One region of the Psychrobacillus sp. INOP01 genome, then DNA from elsewhere that is predicted to be linked to it. Evidence: a T-box and tRNA genes for the amino acid it is inferred to sense, from the RefSeq annotation. Region 1 holds a T-box; the other regions hold tRNA genes.
What was found. A T-box is a leader RNA that pairs with one kind of tRNA and senses whether it is charged. The one in region 1 lies ahead of ileS (isoleucine--tRNA ligase), so its partner is inferred to be a tRNA-Ile.
Positions count from the first base shown of each region.

Region 1 (4,227 bases):
CATACCTAGTAATACAAAAGGGTTAAGGTTCATATGTAGAGAATCATTTGTTGGAGGGGATTCCTCTTTTAACTATCCATTAAGTTCGAAATATGAAGAAATGGATAGCGTTGTAGTGTTTGATAATGTCTTAGTTCCCTGGGAGCGCGTATTTTATTATGATAATATCCATATATCAAATAATTTTATGAAGTCGAACTCGTTCCTACCCTTTACACTTCATCAAGTAGTATCTAGGCAAATTATAAAAACCGAATTCATACTGGGGATTGTCCAATTAATTATCGATGCCATTAATATTGATGAATACCAGCATGTGCAAGAAAAAGCATCTGAAATAATCATAGCTCTGGAGACGATGAAAGCATTAGTGATAAAATCAGAGGTAGAGGCCCAAATAGACAAAGGGGGTTGGATGCAACCAGATCGCGCCACATTACAAATTGCAATGAATGTATTTCCACACATTTATCCGAGGTTTACGGAAATCATTCAGCTCTTAGGTGCGAGTGGATTAATGTCCATCCCAACCGAAAGTGCATTTCAATCACCTATTAAAAACGAGTTAAATCATTACTTACAATCCAGTGAGGACATTGGAGAGGACCGTGTGAAACTTTTTCGATTAGCATGGGACTTAACGATGAGCGCTTTTGGCACAAGACAAACTCTATACGAACGTTTTTTCTTCGGGGATCCTGTCCGACTTGCTAGTCAGCTATACTATTCCTATGATATGGATGAATATGTGCAACGAGTGAAAAATATATTGGAATGAGTCCACAGAACTTTGAAGCTTTTTGCGTTTGCAAGGCTTTTTGTCATAAACACTGGTTTTCAAATGAATCAAAAAATGGTTAGTATTAACTTGAACTTATTCATTCATTAATGTAGAAATTGAAGGCTTCTGATACTGAGCAGTTTGCGGCTAATATAAACACTATTAGCATTCGGAAAAATAATTGACACTATTTACTAAATTTGTTATAGTACTATTCAATAAAAGCATATAAATTCGTTGAAGAGAAAGAGTAATGTATCTATAAGTTCCCCAGAGAGCTGACAAATTGGTGAAAGTCAGTGTGCAAGTGATACATGAATATCCTCTCTGAGAAGAAGAGCTGAAGATTTTAGTAAGCTTATCCGGGTGTCTACCGTTAAAAAGAACACGTATGATTTGTACGTTGCTAAGTGCTATTGGATCGGCTCAATAGAATTAGGGTGGTATCGCGGTTAACCCCGTCCCTTTACTCGGGACGGGGTTTTTTGTATGCCTTTTATACAAAATGTATAGGAGGAAAAGTTATGAGCATGCATGAAGTAAAAGAAAGTAAAGTAGAACGGGAACAAAGAATACGTGAGTATTGGCAAAACAATAATACCTTCGAAAAATCTGTACAAAATCGGGAAGAGGCTACACCATTTGTCTTTTATGAAGGTCCACCAACAGCAAATGGACTTCCACATGTAGGCCATGCACTCGGAAGAACGATTAAAGATGTCGTAGCTCGCTATAAAACTATGCAGGGATACAAAGTAAAGCGAAAGGCAGGATGGGACACACATGGTTTACCAGTTGAACTAGGGGTGGAGAAACAGCTAGGAATCTCAGGTAAACAAGATATCGAAAATTATGGTATTGAGGATTTTGTTAAGAAATGCAAGGAAAGTGTATTCACATATGAAAGAGTTTGGCGTTCCTTTACGGAGGAACTAGGTTATTGGGTAGACATGGATAACCCTTATTTAACATTAAGTAACGATTATATTGAAAGTGTATGGAATATTTTAAGTAAAGTGCATCGCGATAAATTGCTCTACAAAGGTCATCGTGTGTCACCTTATTGTCCTAGCTGCCAAACATCCCTGAGTTCACATGAAGTGGCGCAAGGTTATAAGGATGTGAAAGATCTCTCAGCCACTGTTAAATTTAAACTCGCAAATGTTAATGAATTTTTTCTCGGTTGGACTACAACGCCTTGGACGTTACCAGCTAACGTAGCGCTTGCTATGAATCCTTCTCTTGTTTATGTCCGAGCTAAGGTAGAAGATGAAATATATATAGTTGCAAAATCATTAGTTCCTGCTGTATTAGGAGAAAAAGCTATCATCCTAAGTGAACATTCAGGAGACGAATTTGATGGTGTTCCTTACCTTCCTCCATTCCATTATGTAGACGTACCAAAAGGGCATCTTGTCGTGTTAGCAGATTATGTAACAGAAACGAGTGGTACAGGGATTGTGCATATTGCCCCGGCATATGGTGAGGATGATTATCGAACAGTGCAACAAAATGGACTTTCCTTTGTAAATGTCGTGGATCAGCGAGGGTGTTATACAGAAGTAGTCACGGATTTAGAGGGTAAATTTGTGAAAGACTGTGACGTTGAGATTATTAAGCTATTATCGACCAAGGGGTTACTATTTCATAAAGAGAAATATGAACATAGCTATCCCCATTGTTGGCGATGTGATTCTCCACTTCTTTATTATGCAACGGACAGTTGGTTCATCAAGATGTCAGCATTAAAAGAGCAACTAGTTGAAAATAATGAAAAGGTTAATTGGTACCCTGATCACATTAAAAATGGGCGCTTTGGTAATTTCTTAGAAAATGTAGTGGATTGGAATATAAGCCGTAATCGTTACTGGGGAACCCCTTTAAACGTGTGGATTTGCTCAACTTGTGGAAACGAAGAGGCACCGACAAGTGTTGCATCTTTAGCCAGACTCGCATCTCAGCCATTACCGGGAAATTTAGAGTTGCATAAGCCATATATAGATGCCGTTATCTGTACTTGTCCAAAATGTAGTGGGGAGATGCTACGTACGCCTGAAGTAATAGATGTATGGTTTGATAGCGGATCGATGCCTTTTGCACAGCATCATTATCCATTTGGTGATAATAAACAATTTAACGAACAGTTCCCAGCGGATGTAGTGATAGAAGGAATTGACCAAACTAGAGGTTTCTTCTATAGCTTACTAGCGGTTTCAACACTTTTTACAGGAAAGGCACCTTATAAAAATGTATTATCACTTGGCCATGTATTGGATGAACAGGGACAGAAAATGTCAAAAAGCAAAGGTAATGCATTAGATCCACTCGAATTAATGCATCAGTACGGTGCCGATGCATTGCGCTGGGCATTATTGGTCGATAGTTCTCCATGGAATCCAAAACGTTTTTCAACAAAGATTGTCCAAGAAGCGAGTTCAAAGCTACTTGATACGCTTGATAATTTATATAAATTTTATTCACTATATGCAAATATTGATCAGTTTTCCTTTGATACAACAAAACCCGGTAACCAAACAAAAATGGACCGATGGATTCTTTCGCGGTTGAATAGTACGATTCAAAGGGTAACAATATATATGGATGATTATCAGTTTACCCAAGCTACTCGTGAAATCGCTGAGTTAGTAGAGGAAGTAAGTAATTGGTATGTACGTCGGTCAAGACAACGGTTTTGGGCAACAGGTTTTTCTGAGGATAAGCGTGCAGCCTTTAATACGTTATACTACGTATTAAGTAATGTTAGTAAGTTAGTTGCGCCGTTCAGTCCTTATATCGCAGAGGATATTCATTTAAAATTACACAATAATAGCGTTCATCTACGGGACTACCCAAAACATGACAGTAGTTTAATCGATGGAAAATTAGAGGATGATATGAATGCTGTATTGAAGATCGTTGAGTTAGGTCGCAGTATCCGTAGTTCATATAACTTGAAAGTGAAACAGCCACTAGCTGAAATGGTCATTTGTACAAACTTATCCAACGAAAGCTTGAAGGACTTTGGCTCCATTATTCAAGACGAATTAAACATAAAAGTATTAACTTGGGTAACAGATTTAAATGAATTAGAAGAAATTTCGTTTAAGTTAAATTTCAAAGTAGCTGGTGCTATATTTGGTAAAAATGTGAATAATGTAAAAAAGTATGTGGAGAATTTAACAGCTACCCAAAAACAATTATTGTTATCAAAAGGAAGTATACCAATAGTTATTTCAAATGAATCCTATGAATTATTAAAGGAGCATGTAATTACAGAAACCCATGTAAAAGAGGGCTATGCATTTGTAGAAGATGGTATTTATAAGGTACTTATTAATACGAAGTTAACCTCTGAGTTATTAGAAGAAGGACTGATTCGTGATTTTATACGAATCATTCAGGACACACGTAAAAAGTATAATTACCCAATTGAAAAATATATCAAC
Region 1 is NZ_CP073315.1:3,710,421-3,714,647, forward strand. Features, by position in the region: gene hpaB (4-hydroxyphenylacetate 3-monooxygenase, oxygenase component) at 1-778, shown strand, start outside; T-box leader at 1,010-1,250, shown strand; gene ileS (isoleucine--tRNA ligase) at 1,306-4,227, shown strand, end outside.

Region 2 (4,227 bases), 1.8 Mb from region 1:
GCTTATAATCATATGGTAGATTCTTTACATCATTTGGCTCGTTTAGCTGTTTTTGAAAATGGCATGCATCCAGAGGTGATGGTATGGAATCAAGTAAAACAATTAGATCCTTCTATTTATAAATTGTACGATGAGTTAATCTCTAGTGAGGAATCATTAGAAAAAAGATTAGAACTTCTATTTTTAGCAAGTGATTTCTTAATCCATTCCCGAACAAAAGAAGGGGCACAGCACATTGTAGAGGTTTTAGGATTAAAAGAGTTTTGGACTATCCAAGAAATTCATGAGCAAGAAGAACTTAAAAACTACTCTGTAGATTTAGAGGTTTTCATCGAGTTTCTAATAGATAAAGGATATATTATAATTGAAAAACAACAGACGAAAAGTAACGAAATCATGCATAGATACTATAAAGTAATACGGTAGGAATGCTACTTAAAAACGGACAATTAATTTTGTTCGTTTTTATTGTTGACATATGATTTTGTTTCGTGCTATTATAATAAGCGTCGTCAAAAGCACAACAAACTATTTCAATAAATACTAACGAAAAAAGTTTTTTAAAAAACTTCTTGACACTTACTTAGTACGATGGTAAATTAGAGGAGTCGCAAAAAACGACACAGCAAATTGAACATTGAAAACTGAACATGCAAAACGTTAAGACATACAGCTTATCAACTAACATTGTTAGTTTGATAGCAAAACAATTTTGACATCATTTAATGATGATGCCAGCAAAACAAATGAGCTTTTTAAGTTCTCTATTATGGAGAGTTTGATCCTGGCTCAGGACGAACGCTGGCGGCATGCCTAATACATGCAAGTCGAGCGAATGACGAAGAAGCTTGCTTCTTCTGATTTAGCGGCGGACGGGTGAGTAACACGTGGGCAACCTGCCCTGTAGATTGGGATAACTCCGGGAAACCGGGGCTAATACCGAATAATCCATTTCCTCACATGGGGAGATGTTAAAAGACGGTTTCGGCTGTCACTACAGGATGGGCCCGCGGCGCATTAGCTAGTTGGTGAGGTAACGGCTCACCAAGGCGACGATGCGTAGCCGACCTGAGAGGGTGATCGGCCACACTGGGACTGAGACACGGCCCAGACTCCTACGGGAGGCAGCAGTAGGGAATCTTCCACAATGGACGAAAGTCTGATGGAGCAATGCCGCGTGAGTGAAGAAGGTTTTCGGATCGTAAAACTCTGTTGTGAGGGAAGAACAAGTACGAGAGTAACTGCTCGTACCTTGACGGTACCTCATTAGAAAGCCACGGCTAACTACGTGCCAGCAGCCGCGGTAATACGTAGGTGGCAAGCGTTGTCCGGAATTATTGGGCGTAAAGCGCGCGCAGGCGGTCCTTTAAGTCTGATGTGAAATCCCACGGCTCAACCGTGGAAGGTCATTGGAAACTGGGGGACTTGAGTACAGAAGAGGAAAGCGGAATTCCAAGTGTAGCGGTGAAATGCGTAGAGATTTGGAGGAACACCAGTGGCGAAGGCGGCTTTCTGGTCTGTAACTGACGCTGAGGCGCGAAAGCGTGGGGAGCAAACAGGATTAGATACCCTGGTAGTCCACGCCGTAAACGATGAGTGCTAAGTGTTAGGGGGTTTCCGCCCCTTAGTGCTGCAGCTAACGCATTAAGCACTCCGCCTGGGGAGTACGGTCGCAAGACTGAAACTCAAAGGAATTGACGGGGGCCCGCACAAGCGGTGGAGCATGTGGTTTAATTCGAAGCAACGCGAAGAACCTTACCAGGTCTTGACATCCCGCTGACCGGTCTAGAGATAGGCTTTTCCCTTCGGGGACAGCGGTGACAGGTGGTGCATGGTTGTCGTCAGCTCGTGTCGTGAGATGTTGGGTTAAGTCCCGCAACGAGCGCAACCCTTGATCTTAGTTGCCAGCATTCAGTTGGGCACTCTAAGGTGACTGCCGGTGATAAACCGGAGGAAGGTGGGGATGACGTCAAATCATCATGCCCCTTATGACCTGGGCTACACACGTGCTACAATGGACGGTACAGAGGGTCGCAACCCCGCGAGGGTGAGCAAATCCCATAAAACCGTTCTCAGTTCGGATTGTAGGCTGCAACTCGCCTACATGAAGCCGGAATCGCTAGTAATCGTGGATCAGCATGCCACGGTGAATACGTTCCCGGGCCTTGTACACACCGCCCGTCACACCACGAGAGTTTGTAACACCCGAAGTCGGTGGGGTAACCCTTACGGGAGCCAGCCGCCGAAGGTGGGACAGATGATTGGGGTGAAGTCGTAACAAGGTAGCCGTATCGGAAGGTGCGGCTGGATCACCTCCTTTCTAAGGATAATATCGGAATACGAATTTTTATTCGTATCTTAACGTTTTGCAGTTCAGTTTTGAATGTTCATATTTATATATGGAAATTCAAAGAGGGCCTATAGCTCAGCTGGTTAGAGCGCACGCCTGATAAGCGTGAGGTCGATGGTTCGAGTCCATTTAGGCCCACCATACCTTTTTAAATTTCGGGGCCTTAGCTCAGCTGGGAGAGCGCCTGCCTTGCACGCAGGAGGTCAGCGGTTCGATCCCGCTAGGCTCCACCAAATTTATAATTTGTTCTTTGAAAACTGGATAAAACGACATTGAAACAATAAACAACAAGAAATTCAAGTTGTGGTTACTTCGGTAATCATAATGTGTAAGACTTTTTAACTTTTAGGTTAAGTTAATAAGGGCGCACGGTGAATGCCTTGGCACTAGGAGTCGACGAAGGACGGCACTAACACCGATATGCTTCGGGGAGCTGTAAGTGAGCTTTGATCCGGAGATTTCCGAATGGGGAAACCCACTGTTCGTAATGGAGCAGTACATTTGCGTGAATACATAGCGCATCTGAGACACACCCAGGGAACTGAAACATCTAAGTACCTGGAGGAAGAGAAAGAAAAATCGATTCCCTGAGTAGCGGCGAGCGAAACGGGAATAGCCCAAACCAAGAGGCTTGCCTCTTGGGGTTGTAGGACACTCTACATAGAGTTACAAAGGAATGAGTTAGACGAAGCGATCTGGAAAGGTCCGCAGGATAGGGTAAAAGCCCCGTAGTCCAAAATTCATTCTCTCTTGAGTGTATCCTGAGTACGGCGGAACACGTGAAATTCCGTCGGAATCCGGGAGGACCATCTCCCAAGGCTAAATACTACCTAGTGACCGATAGTGAACCAGTACCGTGAGGGAAAGGTGAAAAGCACCCCGGAAGGGGAGTGAAATAGATCCTGAAACCGTGTGCCTACAAGTAGTTAGAGCCCGTTAATGGGTGATAGCGTGCCTTTTGTAGAATGAACCGGCGAGTTACGATTACATGCAAGGTTAAGTTGAGAAGACGGAGCCGCAGCGAAAGCGAGTCTGAATAGGGCGAATGAGTATGTGGTCGTAGACCCGAAACCAGGTGATCTACCCATGTCCAGGATGAAGGTAAGGTAACACTTACTGGAGGTCCGAACCCACGCACGTTGAAAAGTGCGGGGATGAGGTGTGGGTAGCGGAGAAATTCCAATCGAACCTGGAGATAGCTGGTTCTCTCCGAAATAGCTTTAGGGCTAGCCTCAAACGTTAGAATCTTGGAGGTAGAGCACTGTTTGGACTAGGGGCCCATCCCGGGTTACCGAATTCAGACAAACTCCGAATGCCAATGATTTATGTTTGGGAGTCAGACTGCGAGTGATAAGATCCGTAGTCAAGAGGGAAACAGCCCAGACCACCAGCTAAGGTCCCAAAGTATTTGTTAAGTGGAAAAGGATGTGGCGTTGCTTAGACAACCAGGATGTTGGCTTAGAAGCAGCCATCATTTAAAGAGTGCGTAATAGCTCACTGGTCGAGTGACGCTGCGCCGAAAATGTATCGGGGCTAAACAAATCACCGAAGCTGTGGATTGATACCTTTGGTATCAGTGGTAGGAGAGCGTTCTAAGGGCGTTGAAGTCAGACCGGAAGGACTGGTGGAGCGCTTAGAAGTGAGAATGCCGGTATGAGTAGCGAAAGACGGGTGAGAATCCCGTCCACCGTATGACTAAGGTTTCCTGAGGAAGGCTCGTCCGCTCAGGGTTAGTCGGGACCTAAGCCGAGGCCGATAGGCGTAGGCGATGGATAACAGGTTGATATTCCTGTACCACCAAACCACCGTTTGAGTAATGGGGGGACGCAGAAGGATAGGGTAAGCATGCTGTTGGTTATGCATGTCCAAGCAGTAAG
Region 2 is NZ_CP073315.1:1,172,077-1,176,303, reverse strand. Features, by position in the region: gene KD050_RS05985 (nucleotidyltransferase-like protein) at 1-426, shown strand, start outside; rRNA gene KD050_RS05980 (16S ribosomal RNA) at 767-2,320, shown strand; tRNA gene KD050_RS05975 (tRNA-Ile) at 2,415-2,491, shown strand; tRNA gene KD050_RS05970 (tRNA-Ala) at 2,508-2,583, shown strand; rRNA gene KD050_RS05965 (23S ribosomal RNA) at 2,699-4,227, shown strand, end outside.
Region 2: it has a tRNA-Ile gene. The T-box ahead of ileS (isoleucine--tRNA ligase) is inferred to sense a tRNA for this amino acid. The anticodon was not compared.

Region 3 (4,227 bases), 1.5 Mb from region 1:
AATGACGAAGAAGCTTGCTTCTTCTGATTTAGCGGCGGACGGGTGAGTAACACGTGGGCAACCTGCCCTGTAGATTGGGATAACTCCGGGAAACCGGGGCTAATACCGAATAATCCATTTCCTCACATGGGGAGATGTTAAAAGACGGTTTCGGCTGTCACTACAGGATGGGCCCGCGGCGCATTAGCTAGTTGGTGAGGTAACGGCTCACCAAGGCGACGATGCGTAGCCGACCTGAGAGGGTGATCGGCCACACTGGGACTGAGACACGGCCCAGACTCCTACGGGAGGCAGCAGTAGGGAATCTTCCACAATGGACGAAAGTCTGATGGAGCAATGCCGCGTGAGTGAAGAAGGTTTTCGGATCGTAAAACTCTGTTGTGAGGGAAGAACAAGTACGAGAGTAACTGCTCGTACCTTGACGGTACCTCATTAGAAAGCCACGGCTAACTACGTGCCAGCAGCCGCGGTAATACGTAGGTGGCAAGCGTTGTCCGGAATTATTGGGCGTAAAGCGCGCGCAGGCGGTCCTTTAAGTCTGATGTGAAATCCCACGGCTCAACCGTGGAAGGTCATTGGAAACTGGGGGACTTGAGTACAGAAGAGGAAAGCGGAATTCCAAGTGTAGCGGTGAAATGCGTAGAGATTTGGAGGAACACCAGTGGCGAAGGCGGCTTTCTGGTCTGTAACTGACGCTGAGGCGCGAAAGCGTGGGGAGCAAACAGGATTAGATACCCTGGTAGTCCACGCCGTAAACGATGAGTGCTAAGTGTTAGGGGGTTTCCGCCCCTTAGTGCTGCAGCTAACGCATTAAGCACTCCGCCTGGGGAGTACGGTCGCAAGACTGAAACTCAAAGGAATTGACGGGGGCCCGCACAAGCGGTGGAGCATGTGGTTTAATTCGAAGCAACGCGAAGAACCTTACCAGGTCTTGACATCCCGCTGACCGGTCTAGAGATAGGCTTTTCCCTTCGGGGACAGCGGTGACAGGTGGTGCATGGTTGTCGTCAGCTCGTGTCGTGAGATGTTGGGTTAAGTCCCGCAACGAGCGCAACCCTTGATCTTAGTTGCCAGCATTCAGTTGGGCACTCTAAGGTGACTGCCGGTGATAAACCGGAGGAAGGTGGGGATGACGTCAAATCATCATGCCCCTTATGACCTGGGCTACACACGTGCTACAATGGACGGTACAGAGGGTCGCAACCCCGCGAGGGTGAGCAAATCCCATAAAACCGTTCTCAGTTCGGATTGTAGGCTGCAACTCGCCTACATGAAGCCGGAATCGCTAGTAATCGTGGATCAGCATGCCACGGTGAATACGTTCCCGGGCCTTGTACACACCGCCCGTCACACCACGAGAGTTTGTAACACCCGAAGTCGGTGGGGTAACCCTTACGGGAGCCAGCCGCCGAAGGTGGGACAGATGATTGGGGTGAAGTCGTAACAAGGTAGCCGTATCGGAAGGTGCGGCTGGATCACCTCCTTTCTAAGGATAATATCGGAATACAGATCTTTATCTGTATCTTAACGTTTTGCAGTTCAGTTTTGAATGTTCATATTAATATATGGAAATTCAAAGAGGGCCTATAGCTCAGCTGGTTAGAGCGCACGCCTGATAAGCGTGAGGTCGATGGTTCGAGTCCATTTAGGCCCACCATACCCTTTTTTTGTTTCGGGGCCTTAGCTCAGCTGGGAGAGCGCCTGCCTTGCACGCAGGAGGTCAGCGGTTCGATCCCGCTAGGCTCCACCAAATTATATTACTTGCTCCTGCGATTACTCGTCGCAAAGGAACAAAACCTTTGTTCTTTGAAAACTGGATAAAACGACATTGAAACAATAAACAACAAGAAATTCAAGTTGTGGTTACTTCGGTAATCATAATGTGTAAGACTTTTTAACTTTTAGGTTAAGTTAATAAGGGCGCACGGTGAATGCCTTGGCACTAGGAGTCGACGAAGGACGGCACTAACACCGATATGCTTCGGGGAGCTGTAAGTGAGCTTTGATCCGGAGATTTCCGAATGGGGAAACCCACTGTTCGTAATGGAGCAGTACATTTGCGTGAATACATAGCGCATCTGAGACACACCCAGGGAACTGAAACATCTAAGTACCTGGAGGAAGAGAAAGAAAAATCGATTCCCTGAGTAGCGGCGAGCGAAACGGGAATAGCCCAAACCAAGAGGCTTGCCTCTTGGGGTTGTAGGACACTCTACATAGAGTTACAAAGGAATGAGTTAGACGAAGCGATCTGGAAAGGTCCGCAGGATAGGGTAAAAGCCCCGTAGTCCAAAATTCATTCTCTCTTGAGTGTATCCTGAGTACGGCGGAACACGTGAAATTCCGTCGGAATCCGGGAGGACCATCTCCCAAGGCTAAATACTACCTAGTGACCGATAGTGAACCAGTACCGTGAGGGAAAGGTGAAAAGCACCCCGGAAGGGGAGTGAAATAGATCCTGAAACCGTGTGCCTACAAGTAGTTAGAGCCCGTTAATGGGTGATAGCGTGCCTTTTGTAGAATGAACCGGCGAGTTACGATTACATGCAAGGTTAAGTTGAGAAGACGGAGCCGCAGCGAAAGCGAGTCTGAATAGGGCGAATGAGTATGTGGTCGTAGACCCGAAACCAGGTGATCTACCCATGTCCAGGATGAAGGTAAGGTAACACTTACTGGAGGTCCGAACCCACGCACGTTGAAAAGTGCGGGGATGAGGTGTGGGTAGCGGAGAAATTCCAATCGAACCTGGAGATAGCTGGTTCTCTCCGAAATAGCTTTAGGGCTAGCCTCAAACGTTAGAATCTTGGAGGTAGAGCACTGTTTGGACTAGGGGCCCATCCCGGGTTACCGAATTCAGACAAACTCCGAATGCCAATGATTTATGTTTGGGAGTCAGACTGCGAGTGATAAGATCCGTAGTCAAGAGGGAAACAGCCCAGACCACCAGCTAAGGTCCCAAAGTATTTGTTAAGTGGAAAAGGATGTGGCGTTGCTTAGACAACCAGGATGTTGGCTTAGAAGCAGCCATCATTTAAAGAGTGCGTAATAGCTCACTGGTCGAGTGACGCTGCGCCGAAAATGTATCGGGGCTAAACAAATCACCGAAGCTGTGGATTGATACCTTTGGTATCAGTGGTAGGAGAGCGTTCTAAGGGCGTTGAAGTCAGACCGGAAGGACTGGTGGAGCGCTTAGAAGTGAGAATGCCGGTATGAGTAGCGAAAGACGGGTGAGAATCCCGTCCACCGTATGACTAAGGTTTCCTGAGGAAGGCTCGTCCGCTCAGGGTTAGTCGGGACCTAAGCCGAGGCCGATAGGCGTAGGCGATGGATAACAGGTTGATATTCCTGTACCACCAAACCACCGTTTGAGTAATGGGGGGACGCAGAAGGATAGGGTAAGCATGCTGTTGGTTATGCATGTCCAAGCAGTAAGGTGTGAATGTAGGCAAATCCGCATTCTGTAACATTGAGCTGTGATGGCGAGGACGTATGTCCGGAGTTCCTGATTTCACACTGCCAAGAAAAGCCTCTAGCGAGGTGATAGGTGCCCGTACCGCAAACCGACACAGGTAGTCGAGGAGAGAATCCTAAGGTGAGCGAGAGAACTCTCGTTAAGGAACTCGGCAAAATGACCCCGTAACTTCGGGAGAAGGGGTGCTCTTTTGGGTGCATAGCCTAGAAGAGCCGCAGTGAATAGGCCCAGGCGACTGTTTAGCAAAAACACAGGTCTCTGCAAAACCGTAAGGTGAAGTATAGGGGCTGACGCCTGCCCGGTGCTGGAAGGTTAAGAGGAGTGCTTAGCGCAAGCGAAGGTGCGAATTGAAGCCCCAGTAAACGGCGGCCGTAACTATAACGGTCCTAAGGTAGCGAAATTCCTTGTCGGGTAAGTTCCGACCCGCACGAAAGGCGTAACGATCTGGGCACTGTCTCAACGAGAGACTCGGTGAAATTATAGTACCTGTGAAGATGCAGGTTACCCGCGACAGGACGGAAAGACCCCGTGGAGCTTTACTATAGCTTGATATTGAATTTTGGTGCAACTTGTACAGGATAGGCAGGAGCCTTAGAGCCCGGAGCGCCAGCTTCGGAGGAGGCGTCGGTGGGATACTGCCCTGGTTGTATTGAAATTCTAACCCATACCCGTAACCCGGGTAGGAGACAGTGTCAGGCGGGTAGTTTGACTGGGGCGGTCGCCTCCTAAAGTGTAACGGAGGCGCCCAAAGGTTC
Region 3 is NZ_CP073315.1:2,242,747-2,246,973, forward strand. Features, by position in the region: rRNA gene KD050_RS11400 (16S ribosomal RNA) at 1-1,486, shown strand, start outside; tRNA gene KD050_RS11405 (tRNA-Ile) at 1,581-1,657, shown strand; tRNA gene KD050_RS11410 (tRNA-Ala) at 1,675-1,750, shown strand; rRNA gene KD050_RS11415 (23S ribosomal RNA) at 1,905-4,227, shown strand, end outside.
Region 3: it has a tRNA-Ile gene. The T-box ahead of ileS (isoleucine--tRNA ligase) is inferred to sense a tRNA for this amino acid. The anticodon was not compared.